DNA from 3 places in the Pseudomonas sp. S3_G06 genome. Region 2 is predicted to be linked to each of the others. Evidence: riboswitches for the same ligand, from Rfam matches in the RefSeq annotation. Region 2 holds a riboswitch; each other region holds the start of a gene.

Region 1 (10,276 bases), 820 kb from region 2:
TGCTGGATCAGGCCTATAACGACCCGCTGACGCAGATTCCCAACCGACGCTCGTTCATGACCCACGCAGGGCAACGGCTGCTGGCAAGCCCGCGCGAGCGCGATCATTACCTGATGATGATCGACATCGACAACTTCAAGAAGGTCAACGATACCTACGGGCATGACATCGGTGATGAGGTGCTCATTCGCGTCGCAGCCGATATCAAGGCAGTGATGATTTCGTTTGACTACGCGCGTATGGGCGGTGAGGAGTTCGCGATCTATCTGGCGGGAGTGCGGCGCGAGGATGTTGAAAGCCTTGCCACGCAACTGTGCCAGTCAGTGCGTGAACACCCCACCCGGCACCCGGTCACCATCAGCATCGGCATTACCCGGGTGGCCGAGGGTGACTCGTTGAATCAGGCGCTGATCAAGGCGGATGCGGCGTTGTACGAATCAAAGCATACGGGCAAGGACCGCTTTACGTTTTATCAGTAACAAGCGCAGCGACCGCTGCGCCATTCCACGAATGCTCAAGCCACCTCACGCTCCAGCAACACCCGCGTCACCCGTCGCTCTTCAACCGCTTTGACGGTCAATTGCCAGCCCTCGTATTCCAGTCGATCGCCGGTCATCGGCAACCGATCCAGCAGACTCATTACCAACCCGGCCATGGTCTGATAATCCTCGGTCGGCTCGGCATCGAAGCCGGTACGCTGGCGAACGCGGGCCAAGGGCAGCGCGCCACTGACCAGAAACCCGCCGCGCTCTTCGACCACATCAGGGCCTTCGATTTCACTGGCATCGGGCAACTCACCGGCGATCGATTCGAGGATGTCGGTCATGGTCAATACGCCGACGAAATCGCCAAACTCATTGACCACGAAGGCGATGTGCGTCGATGCCGCGCGCATCTGCTCCAGGGCATTGAGGATCGAATAACTGTCGAGCAGATTGACGGTCTTGCGTGCCAGATGCTCAAGGTTCGGCTCGTTGCCGGCCAGATACTCCTTGAGCAATTCCTTCTTGTGTACGAAGCCCAGCGGCTCGTCCACCGCGCCATCGCGAATCAGCGGCAAGCGTGAATACGACGAATGCATCAGCTTCGTGCGAATGGCTTCGGCGTCATCGGCAAGATCAATCAGGTCAACGTCGGCGCGCACCGTCATCAGGTTGCGAATCGGCCGCTCCGCCAGTTGCAGCACACCGCTGATCATCACCCGCTCACGACGGTCGAACAGCTCGGCCACCGGCGCTTCACCGTTGTCCAGCAGGTCGGAGATTTCCTCACCAACCTCCTCCGCCGCCAGCTTGCGGCCACCGAGCAGACGCATCACCGCATGGGCTGTGCGCTCGCGCATCGGGCGCACGCCCTGCATCGAACGTTTGCGCCGAGCCCGGGCGATCTGGTTGAAGACTTCGATGAGGATCGAGAAACCGATCGCGGCGTACAGGTAACCTTTCGGAATATGGAAGCCCAGACCTTCTGCGGTCAGGGCAAAACCGATCATCATCAGGAAACCCAGACACAGCATGATCACGGTCGGATGTGCGTTGACGAAGCGGGTCAGCGGCTTGCTGGCGACGATCATCAGGCCGATGGAAATGATCACGGCGATCATCATCACCGCCAGTTCATCGACCATGCCCACAGCGGTAATCACCGCATCGAGGGAGAACACCGCGTCGAGCACCACGATCTGCGCCACGATCGGCCAGAACAGCGCGTAGGTTGTGTTGGTCGAGCGCTCGCCGACATGGCCTTCGAGGCGCTCATGCAACTCCATCGTCGCCTTGAACAACAGGAACACGCCACCGAACAGCATGATCAGATCACGACCGGAGAAGCTCTTGTCGAACACCTCGAACAACGGCTGCGTGAGCGTAACCAGCCAGGAAATGCTCGCCAATAGGCCCAGGCGCATGATCAACGCCAGCGACAGGCCGATGATCCGCGCGCGATCACGCTGATGCGGCGGCAGTTTGTCGGCAAGAATTGCGATGAACACCAGGTTGTCGATACCCAGTACCAGTTCCAGCACGATCAGAGTCAACAGGCCTAACCAGGCTGTGGGATCCGCTAACCATTCCATAAAACGTCTCGATCTCTCTTCAGTGAATTCAGGCGGCCGGACACGGCGAAGTGCAACGCAAAGGCTCAAGAGCCGCGTTATCAACCATAGTCGGAAGTCGGAAGACGGGGTGCTGCGAAAGGATCAAGACCGCGCGAAGGCGTGCTGGAGAGTGCTGACTGGGAGGCTCCGAGAGGGTGTTCATGTAGATCCTGAATGAAAAATGGCCTTGGAGCGTACAGGTTCAACCGGCCTGTTCTACAGAGGCAAATCATTTCAAAATCTGTATGAATGAACTCGACCGGAGATTTTCAGCGTTGCTGAAGACGCCTTCGCGAGCAGGCTCGCTCCCACAGGGTGCGAGCGGCGCGGCGGATTTCAGCGCAAACCCAGCTCATCGATATGCTGATACTGCGCTTGCAGCGCGGTCGCCAGATCCTTCGCCCGGCCCAGTCGAATCGGCCCGCGCTCGATGTCGATGAGCAATCCGGGGCACGCCAGCACGGGCAACGCCGACAGCTCTTTCACGCGACCATCGGTCACGATCAGGCAGCGTTGCTGTTCGGCGGGAAAACGCTTGCGCCGCAGCGTCAGCCATTGCTGCGCCTGTTCCAGTGCCGCGAGCAACGGCGTGCCGCCACCGGCGCCCAGACCGTCGAGCCAGACGCGCAGGCCGCTTGAGGCCTTCAAGCCTTGCACCTGCCATTTCGGCGCAAAACCACTGGCGGTCAGCAACGCCAGCCGCGCCCGCTGGTGGTAAGCATCGTCGAACAACTGCGCGAGCAGGCCCTTGGCATCGCTCAAGGCCTGATGGCGACGGGTCGAGGCCGACGCGTCGACGATCACCAGCCAGATTTCATGGGGCGAGCGGGTACGCTGTTGAAACAGCAGATCGGCGCGGCGCTGGGGGCGGCCATTGAGCAGCGTGCCCGGCCAGTTCACCGATCCGCTGCCGGCCGCATGCCGCTGGCCCTGGCGGCCATTGTCTAGTTGTCCGGCACGGGGTCTGGCATTCGCCCCCGCGTCGGACCGGGGGCGAATGCCTAGGGCTTTTTTGCCAGTGGTGGCCAGCTCGGAACTTCGCGGCGGGTACCGGTGGCTTGCGCCGTCGCCGGCATCTCGCCCCACTGGCCCTGCCCTTCACCGGATTTGCTGTCTGCGCCTGACGGAGATTGCGCTTGTGGCTCCGCGCCGGCCAAGGGCTGCTCGCGACGGCGATGGCGCAGGGCAAATTCGGCCACCGCGTCGATGTCCTCTTCAGCAATCGCATCCGCCCCACGCCACGCCGCATGGGCGCGAGCCGCGCGCAACCAGACCAGATCGGCACGCAAGCCATCGACGCCAGCAGCGAAACAACGCTCGGTAATCAACGCCAATGCCGCGTCATCCAGTGGGATGGCTGCCAAGCGCTCGCGGGCGCTTTCACAGCGCGAACGCAGGATGTGTTGCTCGCTCGCCCACTGCGCGCAGAACCCTTGTGGATCGCTGTCGAAATCCAGCCGCCGGCGAATGATCTGTCCGCGTTCGGCGGGCGCGGTGTGGCCGCTGAGGGCAACGTTCAAACCGAAGCGGTCAAGCAGTTGCGGCCGCAGTTCGCCCTCTTCCGGGTTCATGGTGCCGATCAGGACGAATTTGGCCGAATGCCGATGGGAAATGCCGTCACGCTCGATCAGATTGGTACCGCTGGCGGCGACATCGAGCAGCAGGTCGACCAAGTGGTCGGGCAGCAGATTGACCTCATCGACATAGAGCACGCCACCGTCAGCCTTGGCCAGAACACCGGGCGAAAACTGCGCGCGACCGTCGCTCAGGGCAGCGTCGAGATCGAGGGTGCCGACCAGCCGCTCTTCGGTAGCGCCCAACGGCAACGTGACAAACTGGCCGCTGGCGAGCAGATCTGCCAGGCCCCGGGCCAGCGTCGACTTGGCCATGCCGCGCGGACCTTCGATGAGTACGCCGCCGATTTTCGGGTCGATGGCGGTCAGGCACAGGGCGAGCTTCAAGTCATCGGCGCCGACCACGGCGGAGAGTGGGAAATGCGGGGTGTCGGTCATTTGGGTTTTCCCTTTCGTGGTCTTTGGTGTGCTTGAGTTTTAGTGGGGTGTCAGTTGGGTGGCCCTCACCCTAACCCTCTCCCAGAGGGAGAGGGAACTGATCCGGGTGTTCTTGAAAGTTGCGCCGACCTGAATTATCGATTTGAACTCAGGCCTCAAAACCAACACAAATCGGCTCCCTCTCCCTCTCCCTCCGGGAGAGGGCTGGGGTGAGGGTAGCTTTTTAGCGGCTACATATCTTCCTCGACATCCAACAGCAAATTCTCCAGCGCCTCTTTATAAGCCCCAGGCTCCTGCCACATCCCGCGCTGCTGCGCTTCGAGCATGCGTTCGGTCATGTCGCGCAACGCATGCGGATTATGTTCACGAACAAAATCCCGGGTCGCCGGATCAAGCAAATATGCCTCCGCCAGCAACGCATATTGATGGTCATCGATCAACTGCGTAGTCGCATCGAAGGCGAACAGATTATCAACCGTCGCCGCCAGTTCGAACGCGCCTTTGTAGCCGTGACGCTTGATTCCGTCGATCCACTTCGGATTCGCCGCGCGCGCGCGCACCACGCGGTTCAACTCTTCCTTCAGGGTACGAATCTTCGGCAAATCCGGCTGGCTGTGATCGCCGTGATAGCTGGCCGCCGCTTCGCCACGCAGAGTCTCCACCGCCGCGAGCATGCCGCCCTGGAACTGGTAGTAATCGTTGGAATCGAGCAAGTCATGCTCGCGGTTGTCCTGGTTTTGCAGAACTGCCTGCACCTGGCTCAGGCGCTGGCTGAACTGCTCGCGGGCAGCCGTGCCCTCGTCGGCGCCGCCGTAAGCGTAGGCGCCCCAGTTCAGGTAGACCTCGGCGAGGTCTTCGCGGCTCTGCCACAGACGCCCATCGATCGCGCCTTGCACCCCGGCGCCATACGCCCCCGGTTTCGCGCCGAAGATGCGCCACCCGGCCTGACGCCGCGCGGTGTCTTCATCGACGCCCGACTGCAACAGCGCCTCGCGTTCGGCACGTACCTTGGCGGCCAATGGGTTCAAGTCATCCGGTTCATCCAGCGCGGCCACCGCTTGCACGGCGGCGTCGAACAGGCGGATGAGATTGGCAAACGCATCACGGAAAAACCCCGAAACCCGCAATGTCACGTCGACCCGCGGACGATCGAGCAGACTCAGCGGCAGAATCTCGAAATCATCCACACGCTGACTGCCCGTGGCCCAGATCGGACGCACGCCCATCAACGCCATGGCCTGAGCGATGTCGTCGCCGCCGGTGCGCATGGTTGCGGTGCCCCACACGGACAAGCCGAGCTGGCGCAAGTGATCGCCGTGATCCTGCAGGTGTCGCTCAAGAATCAGCGTTGCCGACTGGAATCCGATGCGCCACGCGGTGGTGGTCGGCAGATTGCGCACGTCCACCGAATAGAAGTTGCGCCCGGTCGGCAGCACGTCGAGACGGCCACGGCTCGGAGCACCGCTGGGGCCGGCAGGGACGAAACGACCGCTGAGGGCGTCGAGCAGCCCGCGCATTTCGGCCGGGCCACAAGCATCGAGCCGTGGGGCGACGACTTCGCGCAGATGCTCGATTATCGAATTAACCTCAGCCCAACCCGACCCTTGTGGGAGCGAGCCTGCTCGCGAAGGCGTCGGGTCAGACAGCTGTTCTTTTACTGACACACCGCTTTCGCGAGCAGGCTCGCTCCCACAGGGCACGTTCAGTGTTTGGGAGATCAAGTCTGCGGCAAACAATTCGAGGCGCTCGCGGGTGTCGCCGGCGGTGCGCCAGACTTCTTCGCTGATGGTCTGCAACTCGGTCGGACGCGGGCCGTTCCAAGGATCGGCCAAGGCGCAATCCAGCGGATCAAAACCGAGATCAAACGCGTTGGCCAGTGCTCGCAGCAGACTCGACTGCGCGCCCTTGCCGTCACCGCGCGGGATGCGCAGCAACGCCAGCAAGGTGTCGATACGCAAGCGCCCGCTCGGCGATTCGCCAAAAATGTGCAACCCATCGCGAATCTGCGATTCCTTCAGGTCGCACAGATAAGTGTCCAGACGCGGCAACCAGATCGCCGCATCGGCGTCGCTGTCCAGCGCTGCATCCAGTTGCAGTTCCCTGTCGATCTGCGTGTCCCGCACCAGTTGCAGAATGTCGCGTTGCAACTCGCGGGCACGGCGCGGATCGAGCAGTTGCGCCTCGTAATATTCGTCGGCCAGCAGCTCCAGATTGCGCAGCGGGCCGTAGGTTTCGGCGCGGGTCAGCGGTGGCATCAAGTGGTCGATGATCACCGCCTGCGTGCGGCGTTTGGCCTGGGCGCCCTCGCCCGGGTCGTTGACGATGAACGGATAGATATTCGGCAGCGGCCCTAGCAACGCATCCGGCCAGCAGTTTTCCGATAGCCCAACGCCCTTGCCCGGCAGCCATTCGAGATTGCCATGCTTGCCGACGTGGATCACGCCGTGGGCCCCGTAGGTGTTGCGCAACCAGAAATAGAACGCCAGATAGCCGTGCGGCGGGACCAGATCCGGGTCGTGATACACCGCGCTCGGATCGACCTGATAACCGCGTGCCGGCTGGATGCCGACAAAGGTCAGACCGAAACGCAGACCGGCGATCATCAGCCGGCCGTCGCGACACATCGGATCGTTGTGTGGCGATCCCCAACGCTCGACTACCGCCGCGCGATTCGCCTGCGGCAACGCATTGAACATTGCCAGGTAATCGTCCATCGCCAGGCTCTGCTGGCACGGGCGCAAGTCGAGACTGTCGAGGTCGTTGCTGACGCCGCCGAGCAGTTGCTGGATCAGTTCGGTGCCGCTGTCGGGCAACTCGGCCGTGATCGGATAACCTTCGGCACGCAATGCGCGGAGGATGTTCAGCGCCGCCGCCGGCGTATCGAGGCCGACGCCATTGCCGATGCGGCCGTCACGGGTCGGGTAGTTGGCGAGGATCAGCGCGATGCGTTTTTCGCCGTTCGGCACGCGTGCCAAAGCTACCCAGCGCCGCGCCAGTTCGGCGACGAAATCCATGCGTTCGGGCTGGGCGCGGTAGCAGACCACATCGGACTGGCTGCGCTCGCTGCGCCAGGCCAGATCCTTGAAGCTGATCGGTCGGCTGATGATGCGCCCGTCAAGCTCTGGCAAAGCAATGTGCATCGCCAGATCACGCGGCCCGAGGCCCTGTTCGCTGTCGCGCCAGCCGGGCTCGTTGTCCTGGGCGCAGATCGCTTGAATTACCGGGATGTTGCGGCGAAACGGGCGCAGATGCGGTGCTTCGGGACTCGATTGGGCAAAACCGGTGGTGTTGATAATCACCCCCGCCTCGACTTCATCCAGCCAATCCTCGACCACCGACAAGCAACCGGGTTCTTTCAGACTGGCCACCGCGATCGGCAGCGGACTGAGCCCGGCTGCCTGTAAGCGCTGGCAGAACACATCGATGAACGCCGTGTTCGCCGCTTGCAAATGCGAGCGATAGAACAACAGCGCCGCCACCGGTTGACCGGGCAGCCATTCGGCTTGCCAGTCGCTCAGGGCAGCGCTGTTTTTCTGTGGGTGATAAATCGCCGTGCGCGGCAGGGTTTGCGGCTCGTTCCACGGGTAATCGCGGGCGAACCATTGGTGGCCCAGGCAACGGAAGAAATCCAGTGCATTGCCCATGCCGCCCTGACGCAGAAATTGCCAGAGTCTATCGCGTACTTCGGCGCTGACCGTGCTCAAGTCACTGAGCTCGGGGTCCGGGCGGTCATCGCCGGGCACCAGAATCAGTTGCACGCCGCGTTCGGACAACTCGACCAGCCGCTCGACACCGTAGCGCCAATAGGCAATGCCGCCGTGCAGTGAGATCAGAATGACCTTGGCGTGGCGCAGCACTTCGTCGACATATAGATCGACCGAGGCATGATTCTGCACCTGCATCGGGTTGGCCAGACGCAGGCTCGGGTAGTCATCGGGCAATTGCTGCGCAGCCTCGGCGAGCAGCGCCAGGCTGGAATCGCCGCTGCACAGGATCACCAGCTCGGCGGGGGTTTGTCCGAGATCGGCAATGTTGTCGTCCGAGACGAATCCGCCGGGCTGGGTCCTGAGCAGGTGCATGGCTTAAACGCTGAGCGCAGCGCGCAATTGCGCTTCGAGTTGCGCGGCATCGAGTTCCTGACCGATCAGCACCAGACGCGTGACGCGCGCTTCTTCGGCGCCCCACTGACGGTCGAAATGCTTGTCAAAACGCGTGCCCACACCCTGGATCAACAGGCGCATCGGTTTGTTCGGAATCGCCGCGAAGCCTTTCACGCGCAGGATGCCGTGCTGCACCACCAGTTGCGTCAGCGCGTCGAGCAGCAGGCTTTCATCGGCTTGCGGCAATTCGATGGAGATCGAATCGAAGGCGTCGTGATCGTGGTCGTCGTCATCACCGTCATGGTGGTGATCGTGGTGGCTGTGGCGGCCGTCGATATGCTCTTCAGAGCCGGCGCCGAGGCCGATCAACACGTCGAGCGGCAGGCGGCCATTGCTGGCTTCGATGATTTTTACCGCTGGCGGCAGCTCTTCGGCGACTTCAGCGCGCACCCGAGCCAGATCTTCCGCGCTGGTCTGGTCGGCCTTGTTGAGGATGACCAGGTCAGCACTGGCCAGTTGATCGGCGAACAATTCGTGCAGCGGCGACTCGTGGTCGAGGTTCGGATCGAGTTTGCGCTGGGCATCGACCTGATCCGGGAACGCTGCGAAGGTGCCAGCAGCGACGGCCGGGCTGTCGACCACGGTGATCACCGCGTCAACGGTGCAGGCGCTACGGATTTCCGGCCACTGGAAGGCCTGCACCAACGGCTTTGGCAGGGCCAGGCCCGAGGTTTCAATAAGGATGTGGTCGAGATCGCCGCGACGGGCAACCAGTTCGCGCATTACCGGGAAGAATTCTTCCTGCACCGTGCAGCACAGGCAGCCGTTGGCCAGCTCATATACGCGGCCGCTGGCCTCTTCTTCGGTGCAGCCGATGGTGCATTGCTTGAGGATCTCACCGTCGATGCCGAGCTCGCCAAACTCGTTGACGATCACCGCGATGCGCCGGCCCTGAGCGTTGTCGAGCATGTGCCGCAGCAGCGTGGTTTTGCCCGAGCCGAGGAAACCGGTGACGATGGTGACGGGGAGTTTGGCCAGTGTTTTCATCGGTATGCCCTTTGGCAAGCGGCGGGCATACGGGACGAGAACCGGCAGCGCGCATGCACGCCGGAAGCATTCGCCACCGGATCACCCCGCCCGGTTGTAGTGAGAATCTGTGACGAGGCAGGTCTCCTGGCTGACGGCGTTCAGGCGCGAGACCTGGCGTCCATTGCGCCTTCCCGCTGGCTCATCGGTTGAGCTGGCAGTGGCGTGGCAACGAACATCACCGTTCACAGTTGCGGGGGCAGCCGCGGCTTTGACCGCGTTCCCTTCTTAGCTTCGGCGAGTGCCGAAGAACCTCGAAAGCGCAAGGCTACGCATGGGTCCGTCGTGGGTCAATGGTCGGTGAGTCTGAAACTGGGGGTATATCCGTTGCTGCGGTAACGGCTTCTTATGGTTTCGCTCTTACAGCGAGTCCCTTTTTCAAACGCCGGAGTGCCGGCCCAGCAAAAAAGAAACCAAAAGGCTTTGCCCCGGCGTACGGCCCGCTCGCTGGAGCTCGGGGTACCTTCGTTACGGAGGGGCAAAAGATCAAAAGCAACAGCAAAAGCAAAAGCCAGATCAAAAGATCGCAGCCTTCGGCGGCTCCTACAGTTGGATTGGGTACCACTTCAAGAACAGGTCGGCTGTCAGGCCGCCTTCGCGAGCAGGCTCGCTCCCACAAAAGCAAAAGCAAAGCAGCGCAGCTGCCCGCGGCGAAGCCGCCCCACTCAACAATGAGCGCAAGCTCGAGTGCTCTTGATCTTGATCCACCGGCGACGTCGGAAGGCTGAGTGGAGGGATTGATCCGGGCGTGGGAGCGCAGCGACCGTTCGACGAAGTCGAACACAGCGCAAGGAGGTGCAGCGAAGCAAACCGGAGCCGCTGCGCCCGGATCAGTCCCGTAGCGAAGGAACCCGAGCCTGCGAGGGCCGAACGTAGGAGCAAGCGTTTTTTTGCTTACTTTTTTTAGGCGTTTGTAAAAAAAGTGAGTCGCCGTAAGGGCGAAACCCTAAGCAGCCGTTACCGCAGCAACGGATATACACACA
Region 2 (10,276 bases):
GCCGGAACCGTCAGCGATGATCGCGACGAGGCCACGGCTGAGCACCGCTTCCAGCTCGGCCAGGCTCGCAGCCGGGGCGAGGGTTTGCAGTTTGTCGGTCATCACACTCGACACCGACTGGCTGAAACGTGCGGCGTCTTCGTGGACGCCGAGGAGGATGTCGGACTCGTCGATCACTCCCACTAGTTGTTTGCCTTCGACCAGCACCGGCAGTTGCGAAACGTCCGCCAGACGCATGCGCTGGAAGGCCGTGAGCAGGGTGTCGTCCGGGCCGACGCTGATCACCCGGCCGTCCTCGAAACGCCGTGCGATCAAATCGCGCAGATCGCCGTAGCCCTTGCGCTGCAACAGGCCCTGATCGGTCATCCACTGGTCGTTGTAGACCTTCGACAGGTAGCGCGTGCCGGTGTCGCAGACAAAGCTGACCACGCGTTTCGGCTCGGTCTGCTCGCGGCAATAACGCAGCGCGGCAGCGAACAGGGTGCCGGTCGATGAGCCACCGAGAATGCCCTCGGCCTTGAGCAGTTGGCGCGCATGATCGAAGCTTTCCGCGTCGCTGATCGAGTAGGCGTGGCGCACGCTGGACAGGTCGGTGATTGAAGGAATGAAGTCTTCGCCGATACCCTCGACCGCCCACGAACCGGGCGTCGGCAAGGTGCCGTCGCGGCTGTATTGCGCCATCACCGAGCCGACCGGATCGGCGAGGACCATTTCCAGATTCGGTTGCACGCGTTTGAAGAAACGACTCAGCCCGGTCAGCGTGCCGGCCGATCCGACGCCGACGACGATGGCGTCCAGATCATGTTCGGTCTGCGCCCAGATTTCCGGTGCGGTGCTGCATTCATGGGCCAGCGGGTTGGCGGGATTGTTGAATTGGTCGGCGAAAAACGCGCCGGGAATGTCCTTGGCCAAACGCGCGGCGACGTCCTGGTAATACTCGGGATGGCCCTTGCCGACATCGGAGCGGGTGATGTGCACTTCGGCGCCCATGGCCTTCAAGTGCAGGACTTTCTCGGTGGACATTTTGTCCGGCACCACCAGCACCACACGATAGCCTTTGGCGCGGCCGACCAGCGCCAGACCCAGACCGGTATTGCCGGCAGTGGCCTCGACAATCGTGCCGCCCGGTTGCAGGCGACCGTCACGCTCAGCGGCGTCGATCATCGCCAGACCGATACGGTCCTTGATCGAGCCGCCGGGGTTCTGTGATTCGAGTTTGAGAAACAGCGTGCACGGTCCGGTATCGAAGCGGGTGACCTGAACCAGCGGAGTATTGCCTATCAGCCCAAGCACGGCAGGGCGTGATTCCTTCGACATTTCTTCACCTCTTTATGGTGTTGATCGCGTTCCAATCGCGGGAAAAGACTCGCGTGCAACTTAGGCGCAGACATCCTCTCTCGCAACCTTTAATCCTTGGAAAATCCAGCCATTTGGATCTAACGATAGAACGAAAACTGGCATGTTACCCTGAGGTGTCTGATCGTTCCCACGCTCCGCGTGGGACTGCAGCCGGGGACGCTCTGCGTCCCTACGGTCTGAAGATCGCAGCCTTCGGACGCTCCTGCAGGGGGCTTCTGTGCATGAGTAGAACTTGTGATGATCTGGAATTTATTGAGTTTGTTTCATCAAGCACGGTTCCCGACAATACCGCCATCGAATAAGCATCTGGAGTTGTTTGTCATGGCACTGGCCCATTCCCTTGGATTTCCGCGCATCGGTCGCGACCGCGAACTGAAGAAAGCGCAAGAGGCGTTCTGGAAAGGAGAACTGAACGAGGCGGGCCTGCGTGACGTCGGGCGTGAGCTGCGCAAGGTCCATTGGGACTTGCAGAAAAACGCCGGCATCGACTTGCTGCCGGTCGGCGATTTCGCCTGGTACGACCAGGTGCTGAGCCACTCGCTGATGTTCGGCGTGATCCCCGAGCGTTTCCGTCCGCACGACGGCAAAGCCACGCTGCAGACCCTGTTCAGCATGGCCCGAGGCGTCAGCAATACTTGCTGCGGCGAAGGCCACGCTCAGGAAATGACCAAGTGGTTCGACACCAACTATCACTACCTCGTACCGGAATTCAGTGTCGACCAGCACTTCCACCTGGGTTGGGAGCAGCTGTTTGAAGAAACCGAAGAGGCCCGCGCGCTGGGGCACAACGTCAAACCGGTGATCCTCGGCCCGCTGACCTATCTGTGGCTGGGTAAAACCAAAGGCGCCGACTTCGACAAGCTCGATTTGCTTGACCGCCTGCTGCCGCTGTACGGCCAGATCTTCGCGCGGCTGGCGGCGTTGGGTGTGGAGTGGGTGCAGATCGACGAGCCGATTCTGGTGCTCGATTTGCCGCAGGACTGGAAGAATGCCTTCGAGCGCGCCTACAACCAGATCCAGCGCGATCCGCTGAAAAAACTGCTCGCCACGTACTTCGGTGGTCTGGAAGAAAACCTCGGTCTTGCGGCGAACCTGCCGGTCGACGGCCTGCACATCGATCTGGTGCGCGCGCCGGATCAGTACCCGACCATTCTGGATCGTCTGCCGGCCTATAAAGTGCTGTCGCTGGGTGTGGTCAATGGCCGCAACGTCTGGCGCTGCGATCTGCAAAACGCGCTGGCGACACTGCGTCATGCCCATGAACGTCTGGGTGATCGCTTATGGGTGGCACCGTCCTGCTCGTTGCTGCACAGCCCGGTTGATCTGGGCCGGGAAGACCAACTCGATGCCGAACTGAAAAGCTGGCTGGCGTTCGCCGTGCAGAAGTGCGAAGAGGTCGCCGTGCTCGCCCAAGCGGTCAGCGAGCCGGAAGCGCCGAAGGTACTGCGTGCCCTCGCGCAAAGCCGTTCGGTGCAGACCAGCCGCGCTGCCTCGCCGCGTATTCACAAACCGGCGGTGCAAGCGCGGGTCGCGGCGATCACTGCCAGGGATGCGCAACGCCAATCGCCGTTTGCTCAGCGCATCGCCAAACAGCGCGGCAAGCTCGACCTGCCGTTATTCCCGACCACCACCATTGGCTCGTTTCCGCAGACGGCGGCGATTCGTCTGGCGCGTCAGGCCTATAAGCAAGGCAAGCTCAGCGCGGCCGATTACACCGATGCGATGCACACGGAGATCCGCCACGCGGTGGAAATTCAAGAACGCCTCGGCCTGGATGTGCTGGTGCACGGTGAGGCAGAGCGCAACGACATGGTCGAATACTTCGCCGAACAGCTCGACGGCTATGCCTTCACCCGCTTTGGCTGGGTGCAGAGCTATGGTTCGCGCTGCGTCAAACCGGCGGTGATCTTCGGTGACCTGCGCCGCCCGCAAGCGATGACGGTCGAGTGGATTCGTTACGCCCAGGGCCTCACCGACAAGGTCATGAAAGGCATGCTGACCGGCCCGGTGACCATGCTGATGTGGTCGTTCCCGCGCGAAGATGTCAGCCGCGAAGTGCAGGCACGACAACTGGCGCTGGCCATTCGTGACGAGGTGAATGATCTGGAAGCGGCAGGAATCAAAATCGTGCAGATCGACGAAGCGGCGTTCCGTGAAGGCTTGCCGTTACGCCGGGCGCAGTGGCCGGCGTATCTGGAATGGGCAAGCGCAGCGTTCCGCCTGTGCGCCTCCGGCGTGCGCGACGAAACGCAAATCCACACGCACATGTGCTACAGCGAATTCAACGATGTGATCGAGTCGATCGCGGCGATGGACGCCGATGTCATCACCATTGAAACCTCGCGTTCGGACATGGAACTGCTCGAAGCGTTTGAAGCGTTCGCCTACCCGAACGACATCGGCCCCGGCGTGTACGATATTCACTCGCCACGGATTCCCGATGTGTCGGAAATGGTTGGCTTGCTGCGCAAGGCGGCGCAGCGTATTCCGGTTGAGCGTCTGTGGGTCAATCCGGATTGCGGTTTGAAAACCCGAGGCTGGCCTGAGACCGAAGCGGCGCTGGTGCACATGGTCAGCGCCGCACGGCAACTGCGCAAAGAGTGGGCCTGACCCTTTACCGCCCTGGAATACATAACCCTGTGGGAGCGAGCCTGCTCGCGAAAGCGGTGTGTCAGTCGACCTCAATGTTGGATGACCTGACGCTTTCGCGAGCAAGCTCGCTCCCACAGAATTCGCGTTCCCCCTGTCATTCACGGCAACACACAAATCCTTTGTGGGAGCGAGCCTGCTCGCGAAAGCGGTGTGTCAGCTACACATGCATCAGGCAAGGAAACGCAATATCGGTGCACCATCGAACGGGTCCGTCAGATAGTGCGCCCTGACGCCGAAAGTCGTCTGTAACCGCTCCGGCGTCAGCACGTGCAGCGGCTCGCCCAATGCCACCAGACGCCCGCGCTCCAACACCGCCAGGCGATCGCACTTGAGCGCCTGATTGAGATCGTGCAGGGCGATCAACGTCGTCACCGGCAGTGCGCGCACCACTTGCAGAATGCTCAACTGATGCTGGATATCGAGGTGGTTGGCCGGCTCGTCGAGCAGCAGGATCTGCGGGCGCTGGGCCAGTGCGCGGGCGATGTGCACGCGCTGGCGTTCGCCACCGGAGAGGCTGCGCCAGAGGCGGTTGCGCAGGTGCACGGCGTCGACGTCGACCAGCGCTTGCTCGACGATGGCGTCATCGGCCGGCGACCACGGTTGCAGCGCCGACAACCACGGCGTGCGCCCCAGCGCCACCGCGTCGAACACGCGAATGCCATCGTCGGTATCGGCCTGTTGCTCAACCACCGCGAGCGTCTGCGCGATGCTGCGCCGCGACATTTTGCCCAGCGCCTGACCGCCGAGCTGCACATGGCCCGCGCTCGGTTCGCGCAGGCCGGCGAGCAGTTTCAGCAGCGTGGATTTCCCCGAACCGTTCGGCCCGACAATGCCCAGGGTCTCGCCGCGCTGAACATCGAGACTGACACCATTGAGCAACTCGGCACCGCGCACTTTGAAGCCCACACCCGCACAACTTAAAACCGTGTTCATCGCGCCGATCTCCGGCCCACCAGAATCAGCGCGAACACCGGTGCGCCGACCAGCGCAGTGATCACGCCGACCGGGATCACCTGACCCTTGATCAGGGTGCGCGACAGCACATCGGCGGCAATCAGAAACACCGCACCGCCCAGCGCACTGGCGGGCAACAGACGCGCATGCCCCGTGCCGAGCAACAACCGCGCGGCATGGGGAATCACCAGACCGACAAAGCCGATCGAGCCGACAATCGACACCATCACCGCCGTCACCAGCGCGGCGCAGCCGATCAGCAGGATCTGCACTCGGCGCACGGCAATGCCGAGGGAGGCTGCCGAGTCCGCGCCAAAGGTGAACGCATCCAGCGCCCGGCGGTGCCACAGACAAACGACCAGCCCGAGCAAGGCCACTGGGACCGCCAGCCACACCGACGGCCAGCGCACGCCGCCGAGATTGCCGAGCAGCCAGAACATGATCCCGCGCGCTTGTTCGGAGCTGGCCGAGCGGGTGATCAGAAACGCGGTGAGGGCGTTGAACAATTGCGAACCGGCGATCCCGGCCAGAATGATCTGCCCGGTGCCGCTGGCCGAGCCGCTGACCCGCGCCAACAGGATCACCAGTACGAACGCGGTCACCGCGCCGGCAAAGGCACCGACCGACAATGAAATCGCCCCGGCGCCGACGCCAAGCAGGGCGACCATCACCGCGCCGGTCGAGGCACCCGCGGAAATCCCCAGCAGATACGGATCGGCCAGCGGATTGCGCAGCAGCGATTGCAGAATCACCCCGCACGTCGCCAGGCCGGCGCCGCAAGCCGCCGCGACCAGCGCGCGGGTCAGGCGATAGTTCCAGACGATACCTTCGTCGATCGGGTCGAGCACATAACCGGCGCTCCACAGCTTGTTGGCCAGCACCTGCAATACCACGCTCGGCTCGATCGAAGTCTCGCCAATAGCCACGCCGCCAATCAGCGCGACCGACAACGTCAACAGCACCAGCAGCAAACGGATCAGGCGTCTGCTCATGGCGACAGGTCGTAGCCGTTGATCGCGCTGGCCAGTTGTGCGAGGCCGTCGAAGGTGCGCAGGCTGGCCTGCATGTCCATGGCGTCTAGGATGATGATGCGGTTGTGCTTGACCGCGTCCATGTTGCGCGTCACCGGATCACTGCGCAGGAAGGCGAGTTTTTTCTGATAGTCGTCCGCCGGGAAACGCCGACGATCCATGCGCGCGATCACCAGAAATGTCGGGTTGGCCTTGGCGATGGTTTCCCAGCCGACGGTCGGCCATTCTTCATCCGACTCGACGACGTTGCGCACGCCGAGGGTGCTGAGCATGAAATCGGGAACGCCTTTGTGCCCGGCCACGAACGGCTCGATGTCCATCTCGGCGCTGGAGAACCACACAAGGGCGCTGACGTCTTTGCGCTGCTGCTTTTTCGCGGTGGCGATCGACTGCGCGAGGCTGGCTTTGAGCTGCTCATTGAGCTGCTCGCCACGCGCCTGCACATCGAAAATCGCTGCGAGCTGGCTCACGGCTTTGTAGATGCTGTCGATGCGAAACGGCGCCAGCCGCGTGCCGTCCGAGCCGACGAGGTTGTCCTTGGCTTCGCAATCGGAGGGCAGCAGATAGGTAGGAATCTTCAGTTCATGAAACTGCTCGCGAGTGCCGACCGCGCCTTGCGGGCCGACCATCCATTCCAGCTCGACGGCAACCAGCTCCGGGCGTTTAGCGATCACCGCTTCGAAACTCGGCTCGTTGTCGGCGAGGCGCTCGATCCTGTCGTTCTGCGCTTTGTATGTGCCCAGCACGTCGTTGAACCACAACGAGGTGCCGACGACTTTGTCGCCCAGGCCCAAGGCATAAAGCATTTCCGTACCGGCCTGGCCGATGGTCACCGTGCGCGCAGGCGCGTGCTGAAAGGTCAGGCTGCTGCCACAGTTTTCCACGGTCAGCGGATACGCAGTCGGCGACGCTTGCGCCAGGGCGCAAAGGCTCAGAGCGGTGAGCAGGGTGGCAACGCGGGGCAGCAGCATGGGGCAGTCTCCAGGGGAACCGTACGGGAGCGGGCGGGTACGGTTGGAAACACACCTCGGGCGCAGTCGTGGAAACTGCGCAAGGCCGGCACGGGGAAAATACGCGCGGCACGATGTCCTTCCCGGACACCCCGCCGGTTAGTCAGTCGCTGTGCCGGCAGGTCTCCTGACTGATGCGTCATCGCCACGCTCCGGCCTTCCCGGGGTTCACCCAGTGGCAGTCGAGGAGCAGGCTCGGCACCTACAGTTGCGGGGGCAGTTCCGATTGATGCTGTGCAAGCATTTCGGATTCCCTATTAATTCCGTGTGGAAACCGGCGGCGGCATGGTAGTCGATTTGCACGGTGGAGGGGGAGGCGAATCTGCCACAGCGTCGATTTTGTCGTCGGCATTGCAATCGGCCGTATGCACTGATTAATATACGTTCCATATACATTTCGTATCGGATACAAATATGGGCATCGTAAAAATTTCAGAGGACATGCACGAGAACCTGCGCATCTCCAGCAACGCCCTCAGCCGCTCGATCAACGCGCAGGCCGAGCACTGGATGCGCATCGGCATGCTCGCCGAGCTGCACCCCAACCTCGACCACAGCGCCATTTGCCGCCTGCTGATCCGCGCCGAACAGAACGGTGGCCTGGATCTGCAACAACTGACTCAGGAAGCCGTCAGCGCATGAGAAACCAGATCAAGATCAACACGCCGGCCGACATCGAAAAATCCCGCGCCGCCGGCAAACTCGCCGCCGAAGTACTGGCGATGCTGGTGCCGCATGTGAAGGCCGGGGTGACCACCGATGAGCTGGACCGGTTGTGCAACGACTACATCGTCAATGTGCAGAAAGCCGTGCCGGCCAACGTCGGTTATCACGGCTTTCCGAAAACCGTCTGCGCGTCGGTCAACGATGTGGTGTGCCACGGCATTCCATCGGGTACGCCATTGAAAGACGGCGACATCGTCAACCTCGACATCGCGGTGATCAAGGACGGCTGGTTCGGCGATACCAGTCGCATGTATGTGGTGGGCGAGGCGACTCCTGAAGCGCAGCACCTGATCAAGACCACTTACGACGCGATGTGCGCGGGCATTCGCGCAGTGAAACCGGGCGCAACGCTGGGCGATATCGGTCATGCGATCCAGAGCCTGGCGGAGGCGGAGGGCTTCAGCGTGGTGCGCGAGTACTGCGGCCATGGCATCGGCAAGGTCTATCACGACGAACCGCAAATCCTGCATTACGGCTTTCCCAATCAAGGGCTGAAGCTCAAGGCCGGGATGATTTTCACCGTGGAACCGATGCTCAATGCCGGCAAACGCCATGTGAAGAACATGCCAGACGGCTGGACCGTGCTGACCAAGGATGGCTCCTTGTCGGCGCAGTGGGAGCATATGGTCGCGGTGACGGAAAACGGGTTTGAAGTGCTGACGGCGTGGCCGGATCAGATTGAAGGGTATTCCCCGATCAATTGAACAATCCCGAACCTGTGGGAGCGAGCCTGCTCGCGAAAAGGTTGTGTCAGTCACCATTAATGTTGAGTGACACAGCGCATTCGCGAGCAGGCTCGCTCCCACAGGGGGATTTCAGTGGATTGGAAATCTAGTGAGCACCGGCAGCCTTGTTCAAATCGCTCTCGGTCCATTCGGTGTAAACACAAGCATCCGCCGTCGCCCAGCGCACCCGGACCGGATCGCCGGCCTTGAGCGGCATGCCTGCCGCCGACAGCGCTTTCACCGTCATCGACGTCCCGCCCGCAGTGACCACGCTGCACGTCTGGCTCTCACCGAGAAACAGCACCTCCACAACATTCGCCGATACCTCATTCCAACCCGCCGCCAGCGGCTCATCCAGCGCCTGCTGCGTGCTCAGCGCCAAGGCCTTTTCCGGACGCACCATCAGCAGCACATCCTGATCAGTGTGCAACCCGGACGTCAGCCGAATCGACAACAACTGCCCCTCGAAACTCGCTGCCGCATTGCCTTGCGCCTTGAGCTTGAGGAAGTTCGAATTGCCCAGAAACGACGCGACAAAGGCATTCGGCGGATTCTGGTAAAGGTCGTAACCACTGCCCAGACCAACGATTTTGCCGTGGCTGAAAATCGCGATGCGTTGCGACAGCCGCATGGCTTCTTCCTGGTCGTGGGTCACGTAAACGATGGTGATACCCAGGCGCCGGTGCAGCTGGCGCAGTTCATCCTGCAAGTCCTCGCGCAGCTTCTTGTCCAGCGCGCCCAGCGGTTCGTCCATCAGCAGGATGCGTGGCTCGTAAACCAGTGCCCTGGCGATGGCGACACGTTGTTGCTGACCGCCGGACAGTTGCGAAGGGCGGCGATGGGCGAACTGTTCGAGCTGCACCAGCTTCAACATCGCATCGACGCGTTTTTCACGCTCGGCGGCAGCCAGTTTACGGATCGCCAAAGGGAAGGCGATGTTGTCGCGCACCGACAGATGCGGGAACAGCGAATAGCGCTGGAAGACCATGCCGATGTCGCGCTTGTGCGGCGGCACGTTGACCAGCGACTGGCCGTTGACGAGGATCTCGCCGCTGCTCGGTGTTTCGAACCCGGCGAGCATCGACAGCGTCGTACTCTTGCCCGAGCCGCTGGAGCCGAGAAAGGTCAGGAATTCGCCGTCCTTGATGTCCAGCGAGATGTTATCGACGGCAGCAAAATCGCCGTAGTGCTTGTTCAGGTTGCGCAGGCTGACCAGGGGTTTGTCGCTCTGCTGGGATGCGTCTTTGATCACGGCACTCATGTCGTACTCCTGGGCGCTCAGGCGCTGATTTCGTTGCGCCGGCGCAGCGCGGCGGCGATCACCATGACCAATACCGACAGGCCGATCAGCAGCGTCGAAGCGACGGCGATCACCGGGGTCAGGTCTTGGCGCAGGGTGGTCCACATTTTCACGGGAAGGGTTTGCAGAGTCGGGCTTGCCATCATCACGCTGAGCACCACTTCGTCCCATGAAACGAGGAAGGCGAAGAGGGCGCCGGCGACCATCCCCGGGCGGATCGCCGGGAATGTCACCTTGAACACCGCTTGCAAGCGCGAGGCACCGCAGATCACCGCCGCGTCTTCAATCGACTGATCGAACAGCTTCAGCGAGTTGATGATCGAGATGATGGTGAACGGCAGCGCGACGATCACATGGCTGACGACGAAGGCGAACATGGTCCCGGTATAGCCGAGCTTGAGAAACAGCGCGTACACCGCCACGGCGATGATCACCAGCGGCACGATCATCGGCAGGGTGAACAGGCCGTAGAGCATCTCGCGGCCGGGAAAGCGCCCTCGCACCAGCGCAAACGCGGTC
Region 3 (10,276 bases), 1.6 Mb from region 2:
AGGCGGTCGGTGTCGGCTACGTACAAATCGTTGCCGACGAGCGTCATGCCAAACGGCGAGTTGAGGTTCTGCAGGAACACCGTACGGGTTTCTGCGACGCCATCGTGGTCGGCATCACGCAACAGGGTGATGCGGTTCGGGCTGGGCACGCCGGCGCCGGCCTTGCCCATGACTTTCTTCATCACCCAGCCACGAATGCCTTTGCTGTCATCGGGCTTGGGCGGCGCGTTGGTTTCCGCCACCAGCACATCGCCGTTGGGCAGCACATAGAGCCAGCGCGGGTGATCGAGGCCTTCGGCAAACGCCGCGACCTGGGTGCCGGCCGCTGCGGTCGGTTTCGCGCCGTCCGGCCAGCCCACCGCCGGGGCGATGTTCACTGTCGGGATCAGCGTCTTGTTCGGTTCGGGCAGTTTCGGTGACGGACCGGTGCCGTCGGAGACTTGCAGGCTGGAGGTTTCACCGCAGGCGGCGAGCCCGCCTGCGACGGCGATGATAAGAGCGAGTTGGGCCTTGCGCATTGCTGATCTTCCCTATGAATGCATTCCTAAACATAGAGGAGGGCGCAGGCCCGATGGTTCAACTGCTCAACCGCGGGCTTCCTTGAACAGCACGGCGATGCCCGGATGATAGTTGCCCGCGTCGCTGTGCAATTTGCGATAGGCGTAGGGGAAATACCAGGCCACGGCGCAGGTGTGTTCCTTTTGCAGGTCGTCGACCATGTCCTGCAATTCTTCGGGGCTGGCGCTGTGCTGAGGTTTTTGCGGAGCAACAAAGAGGCAGCCGAGCTTGAGATCGCTGGCGTAGCTGATGCGCTTGGCATCAACGGTGATGTCGAGCAGGGCCTGGGTCAGGTTGAGGTTGTTGACCCGTGGCCAGCGTTGCGTGGCCTGAATGAACGCGCGGTCTTCGGCGCCGGCAATCAGCAGGTCGGCGCGGGCATTGCGTTCGCCTTCTTCGTTCTGTTTGCGCGTGGCCGTGTCGTTCAGCGTGACCATTTCAGCCATCCACGCCGCTGCCGCGAGCAGGCCGAGATTGGCTTTCTCGTCGTGCCAATATGGCGTGTCGTTGTCGCCGCGAACGGTGTTGTAGCGATCGATACAGTCAAACCAGCGTTCCAGCAACGGGCGCAGGAATTCCAGGCGCGGGTTGCTGATGATCATGCCTTGCATCGTCGTCATCCTTATTGTTGTAGTGGGCTTTTTGGAAAAAAGCATGGCTCTTTGATATCACTTGTCACAGTCTGGCACAAGATTGCCGCTGCACAATTGAGCAGCGGCAGTTATTCGCGCGCAAAGCGCCTCTTCAATTGACGCTCCACCCCCAACCCTCTAACCTTCGCCGCTTGTTTCAGGTGCTCTGTGGCCCCGCGTCGACAGAGTGAAACAGGGAAGCCGGTGAGGGTGGTCTTCAAGCGAAGCCACGACGATCCCGGCGCTGCCCCCGCAACGGTGAATGAGTGAAAACTGCGCCTTGAGCCACTGCCTCGAAAGAAGCGGGAAGGCGCGCAGTCCGGCGAAACGCCGCTCATGAGCCCGGAGACCGGCCTGATCCATCTCAGCGGCATCACGGTGGGCGATGCCAGGCTTTTTGCCGTCTATTCTTGTGCCTGCCCGCCGTTATCCAGCCTCAACGGAGAGCTCCCCCCATGACTGATTCCCCCGAGCGTGACGAGCGCCATCTGGCGCGCATGCAGCGCAAGAAAGCCGTGATCGACGAACGCATTGCCAACTCGCCCGACGAATGTGGCTTGGTGCTGGTGCTGACCGGCAACGGCAAAGGCAAGAGCAGCTCGGCGTTCGGCATGCTCGCCCGCGCGATGGGCCACGGCATGCAGTGCGGCGTGGTGCAGTTCATCAAGGGCCGCAACAGCACCGGCGAAGAATTGTTTTTCCGCCGCTTCCCCGAGCAAGTGCGTTTCCACGTCATGGGTGAAGGCTTTACCTGGGAAACCCAGGATCGTCAGCGCGACATCGCCGCGGCGACCGCCGCTTGGGAAGTCTCGCGCGAATTGTTGCGCGACCCTTCGATCGGTCTGGTGGTGCTCGACGAATTGAACATCGCCCTCAAGCACGGCTACCTCGATCTCGATCAGGTGCTCAGCGATTTGCAGGCGCGTCCGCCGATGCAACACGTGGTGGTCACCGGTCGCGGCGCCAAGCCGGAAATGATCGAGATGGGCGACACGGTCACCGAGATGGGCATGCTCAAGCACGCCTTCCAGGCCGGGATCAAAGCGCAGAAAGGCGTCGAACTTTGAAGCAACCACGCCACTGCCCGGCGGTGTTGATCGCCGCGCCGGCCTCCGGTCAGGGCAAGACCACCGTCACCGCCGCACTCGCCCGTTTGCATCGCAATCAGGGGCGCAAGGTCCGCGTGTTCAAATGCGGGCCGGACTTTCTCGATCCGATGATCCTCGAGCGCGCCAGCGGTGCGCCGGTCTATCAATTGGACATGTGGATGGTCGGCGAGCAGGAAAGTCGTCGGCTGTTGTGGGAAGCCGCCGCCGAGGCTGATCTGATTCTGATCGAGGGCGTGATGGGCCTGTTCGACGGCACGCCATCCAGCGCTGATCTGGCGCGCCACTTCGGTGTGCCGGTGCTCGGCGTGATCGATGGCACCGCCATGGCGCAGACCTTTGGCGCCTTGGCGCTGGGCCTGGCGAAGTATCAGCCGGACTTGCCGTTCGCTGGCGTGCTGGCCAACCGCGTCGGCACCTTGCGCCATGCGCAATTGCTCGAAGGCAGCCTCACCGAAGGTCTGCGCTGGTACGGCGCGCTGTCCCGCGAGACCGGCATCGAATTGCCGAGCCGCCACCTCGGTCTGGTCCAGGCCAGCGAATTGAATGATCTGGATCTGCGTCTCGACGCGGCCGCCGATGCGCTGGCCAGCAGTTGCCAAGTCGCGCTGCCCCCCGCCGTTGAATTCGCCGCGCCTGACGTCATCGCCGCCGAGCCCTTATTGAAAGGTGTGCGCATCGCCGTCGCCCGTGATGAAGCCTTTGCCTTCACCTATGGCGCCAGTCTCGATCTGCTGCGGGCGATGGGCGCCGAACTGCAATTTTTCTCGCCGATCCGCGACACCCGATTGCCCGAGGCGGACAGCCTGTATCTGCCGGGCGGTTATCCGGAACTGCACCACGTCGCGCTGGCGCAAAACACCACGATGCTTGCAGCAATCCGCGCGCACCACGCGGCGGGCAAGCCGTTGCTCGCCGAGTGTGGCGGCATGCTTTATCTGCTGGATTCGCTGACCGACGTGGAAGGCACCCGTGCTGAGCTGGTCGGTTTGCTCAAGGGCGAGGCGGTGATGCAGAAGCGTCTGGCGGCGCTGGCGTTGCAGGCGGTTGAGCTGCCGGAAGGTTCCTTGCGGGGGCATACGTATCACCATTCGCTGACTACAACCGAGCTGACGCCGATTGCCCGTGGGCTGAGTCCCAATGGCGGGCGCGGCGCTGAGGCGGTTTATCGCGAGGGGCGGATGACGGCGTCGTACGTGCACTTTTATTTCCCGTCGAATCCGACTGCGATTGCGTCATTGTTTGCGCCAGACAGTGAGGCCGGCTTCGCGAGCAAGCTCGCTCCCACAATGGATGACCTGAACCCTGTGGGAGCGAGCCTGCTCGCGAAAGGGCCATGACCGACAACACATTCTCCGAAGCCGAACGCGCAGCGGTCTACAAGGCCATCGCCGAACGCCGCGACATGCGCCACTTCACCGGTGGCAGCGTCGAGCCGCAGTTGCTGCGTCGTCTGCTCGAGGCCGCTCATCAAGCGCCGAGCGTCGGCCTGATGCAGCCTTGGCGCTTCATCCGCATCAGCGATCGTGCTCTGCGCGGGCAGATCCGCGATCTGGTGGAAGAGGAACGCATCCGCACCGCCGAGGCCCTCGGCGAGCGCAGCGATGAGTTCATGCAGCTCAAGGTCGAAGGCATCAACGATTGCGCAGAAGTGCTGGTCGCGGCGCTGATGGATGATCGCGAAAAGCACATCTTCGGTCGGCGCACGTTGCCGGAAATGGACATGGCCTCGTTGTCCTGCGCGATCCAGAACCTGTGGCTGGCCTCCCGTGCCGAGGGCCTGGGCATGGGCTGGGTCTCGCTGTTCGAACCGCAAGCCTTGGCGGATTTGCTCAAGTTGCCGGCCGGTGCCAAGCCGCTGGCGGTGTTGTGTCTGGGCCCGGTAAAGGAGTTCTATCCGGCGCCGATGCTGGTGCTCGAAGGTTGGGCGCAGGCGCGGCCGCTGAACGAGTTGCTGTGCGAAAATTATTGGGGAGTGAGTCAATGAGTGTGGCGTTGCTGAGTGTCGCCGCAGTAGCGCTGGATGCGCTGTTCGGTGAACCGAAACGCTGGCATCCGCTGGTGGCGTTCGGCAATTTTGCCGGACGCATCGAGCAACGCTTCAACGCCGGCGGTCGTGGCTGGCGCAGTCATGGCGTCACCGCGTGGGTTATCGCGGTACTGCCGCTGACCTTGCTCGCCACAGCATTTTCCTGGGCGCCCTATGTCGGCTGGATCGTCGAGATTCTCGCGTTGTATTGTGCACTCGGCATGCGCAGCCTCGGCGAACATGTCGCGCCTGTCGCGGCGGCGTTGCGCGCCGATGATCTGGACGAGGCACGCAAGCGCGTCGGTTATCTGGTCAGCCGCCAGACCAATGAACTGGACAGCAACGCCGTGGCCCGTGCCGCCACCGAATCGGTGCTGGAGAACGGCAGCGATGCGGTGTTCGCTGCGCTGTTCTGGTTTGTCGTCGCCGGCGCGCCGGGCGTGGTCCTGTATCGCTTGAGCAATACCCTCGATGCGATGTGGGGTTATCGCAACGAACGCTTCGAGCGTTTCGGCTGGGCGGCGGCGAAAATCGACGACGTGTTGAACTACATTCCTGCGCGTCTGGTGGCATTGACCTACGCGCTACTGGGCAAAACCCGCCTCGCGCTCAAATGCTGGCGCACCCAGGCGCCGCAGTGGGACAGCCCCAACGCCGGCCCGGTGATGGCGGCCGGTGCCGGTGCGCTGGGCGTCGAGTTGGGTGGCCCGGCGATCTATCACGGCGAACTGCATGAGCGCCCGCAACTGGGCGAAGGTGCGCCGGCCGATGCCGATTCCATCGAGCGTGGCTGGCAATTGGTCCAGCGCGGCGTATGGTTGTGGCTGCTGATGCTTTGCCTGGGGGCGGAATTTTATGCTTGAGCACGGTGGCCGGCTGCGCAAGGCTGCACTCGATTACGGGATCGCCGAGGCCGACTGGCTTGACCTGTCCAGCGGCCTCGCGCCGTGGCCGTTCCCGATCCCGGAGATCCCGCTACGCGCCTGGGCGCGCTTGCCGGAAAGCGACGACGGTCTGGAACAGGCCGCCTGCGATTACTACGGCGCCGCGCAGGTGTTGCCGGTGGCCGGCTCTCAAATGGCCATCCAGTTGCTGCCGCGTCTGCGCCGGGCCGGCAAGGTCGGCGTGTTGTCGCCGTGCTATGCCGAGCATGCCGAAGCCTGGCGGCGCAGCGGTTACATCGTCCGTGAAGTGCTCGAGCAGGAAGTCGAATTCTTTCTCGACAGTCTTGATGTGCTGGTGGTGGTCAATCCGAACAATCCGACCGGACTCAGCCTGACCCCGGCACGCCTGCTCGACTGGCATGCGCGGCTGGCGCAACGCGGCGGCTGGCTGGTGGTCGACGAAGCGTTCATGGACAACACGCCGCAACTGAGCCTGGCGCCCTATGCGCATCAGGTCGGGCTGGTGGTGTTGCGTTCGTTCGGTAAGTTTTTCGGTCTGGCCGGGGTGCGCCTCGGTTTCGTTCTGGCCGAACGCAAGTTGCTCAAACTGCTCGCCGAACAGGTCGGGCCGTGGGCGGTGAGCGGGCCGACGCGAGTGCTCGGTACGGCGTGCCTGCAAGACACCGAGGGCCATACCCGTCAGCGGATTCGCAGCGACGAAGCGAGCGAACGGCTGGCGGCGCTGCTGACCCGTTGCGGTTTTGCACCGCAGGGTGGCTGCGCGCTGTTTCAGTGGCTGATCACCGAGCACGCCGAAGCGCTGCACGAATTCCTCGCCCGGCGCGGCATCCTCCTGCGCCTGTTCAGCCACAACAGCAGTGTACGTTTCGGCCTGCCGGCCGATGCCGCGCAAGAGCTGCGTCTCGAACAGGCTTTGCAAGCTTTCATCAAGGACCACCCATGACCACTCTGATGGTGCAAGGCACTACGTCCGATGCCGGCAAAAGCACTTTGGTGACGGCGTTGTGCCGCTGGGCCACCCGCCAGGGCGTGGCGGTGGTGCCGTTCAAGCCGCAGAACATGGCGCTCAACAGCGCAGTCACCGCTGACGGCGGCGAGATCGGCCGCGCGCAGGCAGTGCAGGCGCAAGCGGCCGGTCTCGAGCCGCACACCGACATGAACCCGGTGCTGCTCAAACCCAACAGCGACACTGGCGCGCAAGTGATCATTCATGGCCGCGCGGTGACGACGATGAACGCCGTCGCCTATCACGATTACAAGGCCATCGCGATGCAAGCGGTGCTCGCCTCGCACGAGCGACTCAGCGCTGCGTATCCGCTGGTAATGGTCGAAGGCGCCGGTTCGCCGGCGGAGATCAATCTGCGCGCCGGCGACATTGCCAACATGGGCTTTGCCGAAGCGGTGGATTGCCCGGTTTTGCTGATCGCCGACATCAATCGCGGCGGCGTGTTTGCGCATTTGGTTGGCACGCTGGAATTGCTCTCGCCGAGCGAACAGGCGCGGGTCAAAGGCTTCATCATCAACCGCTTTCGCGGCGATATCGCCTTGTTGCAACCGGGCCTCGACTGGCTGGAGCAGCGCACCGGCAAACCGGTGGTCGGCGTGTTGCCCTACGTGATGGACCTGCACCTTGAAGCCGAGGACGGCATCGACCAACGCCAGACCGACAAGGCCGAGCAGGTCTTGAAAGTGGTGGTGCCGGTGCTGCCGCGCATCAGCAATCACACCGACTTCGACCCGCTGCGTCTGCATCCGCAGGTGGATCTGCAATTTGTCGGCCCGGGCCAGGCGATTCCCGCCGCCGATCTGATCATCCTGCCGGGCTCGAAAAGCGTGCGCAGTGATCTGGCTTATCTGCGCTCCAACGGTTGGGACGCGGCGATCAATCGGCATCTGCGCTACGGCGGCAAGGTGCTGGGAATTTGCGGCGGTCTGCAGATGCTCGGTGAGCAGGTGCACGATCCGCTTGGGCTCGAAGGCGCTGCCGGCTCCAGCGCCGGTCTGGGGCTGCTGGCGTTCGAAACGCAGCTCGAAGCCGACAAGCAACTGCGCAACGTGCGCGGGCGGCTGGCGTTGGAAAACGCCGCAGTCAGCGGTTATGAAATCCATGCTGGCGTGACCACCGGGCCGGCACTGGAAAACCCGGCGGTGCATCTGGACGACGGTCGTTGCGATGGTGCGCAAAGTGTCGATGGCCAGGTGTTCGGCACCTATCTGCATGGCTTGTTCGAATCCCCCGAGGCGAGCGCGGCGTTGCTGCGCTGGGCCGGGTTGAATGATGCGCAAGAGGTTGATTACCACGGCTTGCGCGAACGCGACATCGAGCGGCTGGCGGATCTGGTGGAGAAGCATCTGGATACCGGGCTGTTGCGTCAGCTCTGTGGGATTTGAGTTGTCCGGGCTGGCCTCTTCGCGAGCAGGCTCGCTCCCACAGGGAGACGCGATCAACGGTGGGAGCGGGCTTGCCCGCGAAAGGGCCGGTTGTCTCACCACACATTTTTGGATGAACCCATGCTCCAACTGATCCTCGGCGGCGCCCGCTCCGGCAAGAGTCGTCTGGCGGAAAAACTCGCCAGCGACAGCCATCTGGCGGTGACCTATATTGCCACCAGCCAACCGCTCGACGACGAAATGAACCAGCGCGTCGCCCATCACCGCGCGCGCCGTCCGGCCGAATGGGCGTTGATCGAAGAGCCGCTGGAACTGGCCCGCGTACTGCGCGAATCCGCCGGCGCCGAGCGCTGCCTGCTGGTCGATTGCCTGACCCTGTGGTTGACCAATCTGCTGATGCTCGACGACAGCAAACGTCTCACCGCCGAGCGTGAAGCCTTGCTCGACTGCCTGGCGTCGTTGCCGGGTGAAATCATTTTTGTCAGCAACGAGACCGGAATGGGTGTCGTGCCGCTGGGCGAATTGACTCGCCGCTATGTCGATGAAGCCGGTTGGCTGCATCAAGCTCTGGCCGAGCATTGTCAGCGAGTTGTCCTGACCGTCGCCGGCCTGCCCCTGACTTTGAAAGGACCTGCGTTATGAGCCCGACCTGGTGGCTGAACCCGTGCAAAACCGTGAACTCGGACATCATCGCGCAAGCGACGGAGCGCCAGCAGCAATTGACCAAACCGGCCGGTTCGCTGGGGCGCCTTGAATCGGTGGCCGTGCAACTGGCCGGTCTGCAAGGTCAGCTCAAGCCAACGCTGGAGCAAGTCTGGATCGCGATTTTCGCTGGCGACCATGGCGTGGTAGCCGAAGGTGTATCGGCTTATCCGCAGGAAGTCACCGGGCAGATGCTGCTCAACTTTGTCAGCGGCGGCGCGGCGATCAGCGTGCTGGCGCGTCAGCTCGGCGCGCAGCTGGAAGTGGTCGATCTGGGCACGGTGAATCCGACGCTGAATCTGCCCGGCGTGCGCCATCTGAACATCGGCGCGGGAACGGCGAACTTCGCTCAGGGCGCAGCGATGACTCAGGCGCAGGGCGAATCGGCCTTGCAGGCCGGTCGCGACAGTGTCTTGCGCGCGAAAGCCGCCGGCACCCAGTTGTTCATCGGTGGCGAAATGGGCATCGGCAACACCACGGCGGCCAGTGCGCTGGCCTGTGCCTTGCTCGATTGCCCGGTGGCGCACCTGACCGGCCCCGGTACCGGGCTGAATGCCGCTGGCGTCAGCCACAAGGCACAGGTGATTGAACGCGCGCTGGCGCTGCATGCCGCACAGCGTGGCGATGCCTTGCAGACGCTGTTCAATCTCGGCGGGTTCGAGATTGCCGCGTTGGTTGGTGCCTATCTGGCCTGCGCGCAGGAAGGCATCGCGGTGCTGGTCGACGGCTTCATCTGCACGGTCGCGGCACTGGTCGCGGTGCGCTTGAATCCCGCCTGTCGCCAGTGGCTGTTGTTCGGCCATCGCGGTGCCGAGCCGGGCCATCGCCATGTGCTGGAAACCTTGAGCGCCGAGCCGCTGCTCGAGCTCGGCCTGCGCCTGGGCGAGGGCAGTGGCGCGGCGTTGGCAGTGCCGTTGTTGCGTCTGGCCTGTGACCTGCACGGGCAAATGGCGACGTTCGCCGAAGCAGCCGTGGCGGATCGCCCGGCATGAGCCTGCGCCTGGATCTGCTGCGCCACGGCGAAACGGAACTCGGCGGCGGCTTGCGCGGCAGCCTCGACGATGCGCTGACCGCAAACGGCTGGACGCAGATGCGTGCAGCGGTGGTCGACGGCGGGCCGTGGGATCGTATCGTCAGTTCGCCATTGCAGCGCTGCGCGCGCTTCGCTGCTGAACTCGGCGAGCAACTGAACCTGTCCGTGCATCTGGACAAGGATCTGCAAGAGCTGCATTTCGGCGCGTGGGAAGGGCAGAGCGCGGCGGCGTTGATGGAAACGGATGCTGAAGCGCTGGGGCTGTTCTGGGCTGATCCCTATGGCTTCACGCCACCGCAGGGGGAGCCGGTCAGCGCGTTTTCCGCGCGGGTGTTGGCGGCGGTTGCGCGATTGCACGCGGCTTACGCCGGCGAACGGATTCTGCTGGTCAGCCACGGCGGCGTGATGCGTTTGTTGTTGGCGCAGGCCCGAAGTTTGCCCCGCGAGCAACTGCTCAATGTCGAAGTCGGCCACGGTGCGCTGTTTGCGCTGACGGTCGCTGCGGACGGCGCGCTCAAGGAAGGTCACTGAGATGTTGCCGCTGTGGATCGCCTTGCAGTTTCTCAGCAGCCTGCCGATTCGCCTGCCGGGCATGCCCGAGCCGCACCAGCTCGGCCGTTCGCTGCTGTTTTATCCGCTGGTGGGATTGCTGTTCGGGCTGATCCTCTTCGCGTTGAATCTGTTGTTGGCCGGCGCGCCGTTGTTGCTGCATGCGGCGCTGTTGCTGACCGTGTGGGTATTGCTCAGCGGCGCGCTGCATCTCGATGGCCTGGCCGACAGCGCCGATGCCTGGCTCGGCGGTTTTGGTGATCGCGAGCGCACGCTGACGATCATGAAAGATCCGCGCAGCGGGCCGATTGCGGTGGTCACGCTGGTGCTGGTCCTGTTGCTCAAATTTGCCGCGCTGCTGGCGCTGATCG

The links. A riboswitch is a leader RNA that binds a small molecule or an ion and turns the genes downstream of it on or off. The one in region 2 is predicted to bind cobalamin.
Region 1: linked by a shared signal. The riboswitch ahead of cobW (cobalamin biosynthesis protein CobW) and the one ahead of AB4N47_RS08065 (ABC transporter substrate-binding protein) in region 2 are both predicted to bind cobalamin.
Region 3: linked by a shared signal. The riboswitch ahead of cobO (cob(I)yrinic acid a,c-diamide adenosyltransferase) and the one ahead of AB4N47_RS08065 (ABC transporter substrate-binding protein) in region 2 are both predicted to bind cobalamin.

Annotation. Positions count from the first base shown of each region.
Region 1 is NZ_CP162738.1:2,554,345-2,564,620, forward strand. Features, by position in the region: gene AB4N47_RS11430 (GGDEF domain-containing protein) at 1-479, shown strand, start outside; gene AB4N47_RS11435 (TerC family protein) at 515-2,074, opposite strand; gene AB4N47_RS11440 (vWA domain-containing protein) at 2,432-3,124, opposite strand; gene AB4N47_RS11445 (ATP-binding protein) at 3,097-4,107, opposite strand; gene cobN (cobaltochelatase subunit CobN) at 4,338-8,186, opposite strand; gene cobW (cobalamin biosynthesis protein CobW) at 8,190-9,254, opposite strand; cobalamin riboswitch at 9,354-9,565, opposite strand.
Region 2 is NZ_CP162738.1:1,738,203-1,748,478, forward strand. Features, by position in the region: gene AB4N47_RS08045 (pyridoxal-phosphate dependent enzyme) at 1-1,317, opposite strand, end outside; gene metE (5-methyltetrahydropteroyltriglutamate--homocysteine S-methyltransferase) at 1,681-3,969, shown strand; partial or broken gene AB4N47_RS08055 (ABC transporter ATP-binding protein) at 4,180-4,848, opposite strand; gene AB4N47_RS08060 (FecCD family ABC transporter permease) at 4,941-5,957, opposite strand; gene AB4N47_RS08065 (ABC transporter substrate-binding protein) at 5,954-6,967, opposite strand; cobalamin riboswitch at 7,107-7,300, opposite strand; gene AB4N47_RS08070 (ParD-like family protein) at 7,421-7,648, shown strand; gene map (type I methionyl aminopeptidase) at 7,645-8,436, shown strand; gene AB4N47_RS08080 (ABC transporter ATP-binding protein) at 8,564-9,718, opposite strand; gene AB4N47_RS08085 (ABC transporter permease) at 9,736-10,276, opposite strand, start outside.
Region 3 is NZ_CP162738.1:3,378,777-3,389,052, reverse strand. Features, by position in the region: gene AB4N47_RS15100 (PQQ-dependent sugar dehydrogenase) at 1-518, opposite strand, end outside; gene AB4N47_RS15095 (hypothetical protein) at 585-1,169, opposite strand; cobalamin riboswitch at 1,333-1,562, shown strand; gene cobO (cob(I)yrinic acid a,c-diamide adenosyltransferase) at 1,646-2,257, shown strand; gene AB4N47_RS15085 (cobyrinate a,c-diamide synthase) at 2,254-3,636, shown strand; gene bluB (5,6-dimethylbenzimidazole synthase) at 3,633-4,283, shown strand; gene cbiB (adenosylcobinamide-phosphate synthase CbiB) at 4,280-5,188, shown strand; gene cobD (threonine-phosphate decarboxylase CobD) at 5,181-6,173, shown strand; gene AB4N47_RS15065 (cobyric acid synthase) at 6,170-7,621, shown strand; gene cobU (bifunctional adenosylcobinamide kinase/adenosylcobinamide-phosphate guanylyltransferase) at 7,742-8,263, shown strand; gene cobT (nicotinate-nucleotide--dimethylbenzimidazole phosphoribosyltransferase) at 8,260-9,315, shown strand; gene cobC (alpha-ribazole phosphatase family protein) at 9,312-9,887, shown strand; gene AB4N47_RS15045 (adenosylcobinamide-GDP ribazoletransferase) at 9,889-10,276, shown strand, end outside.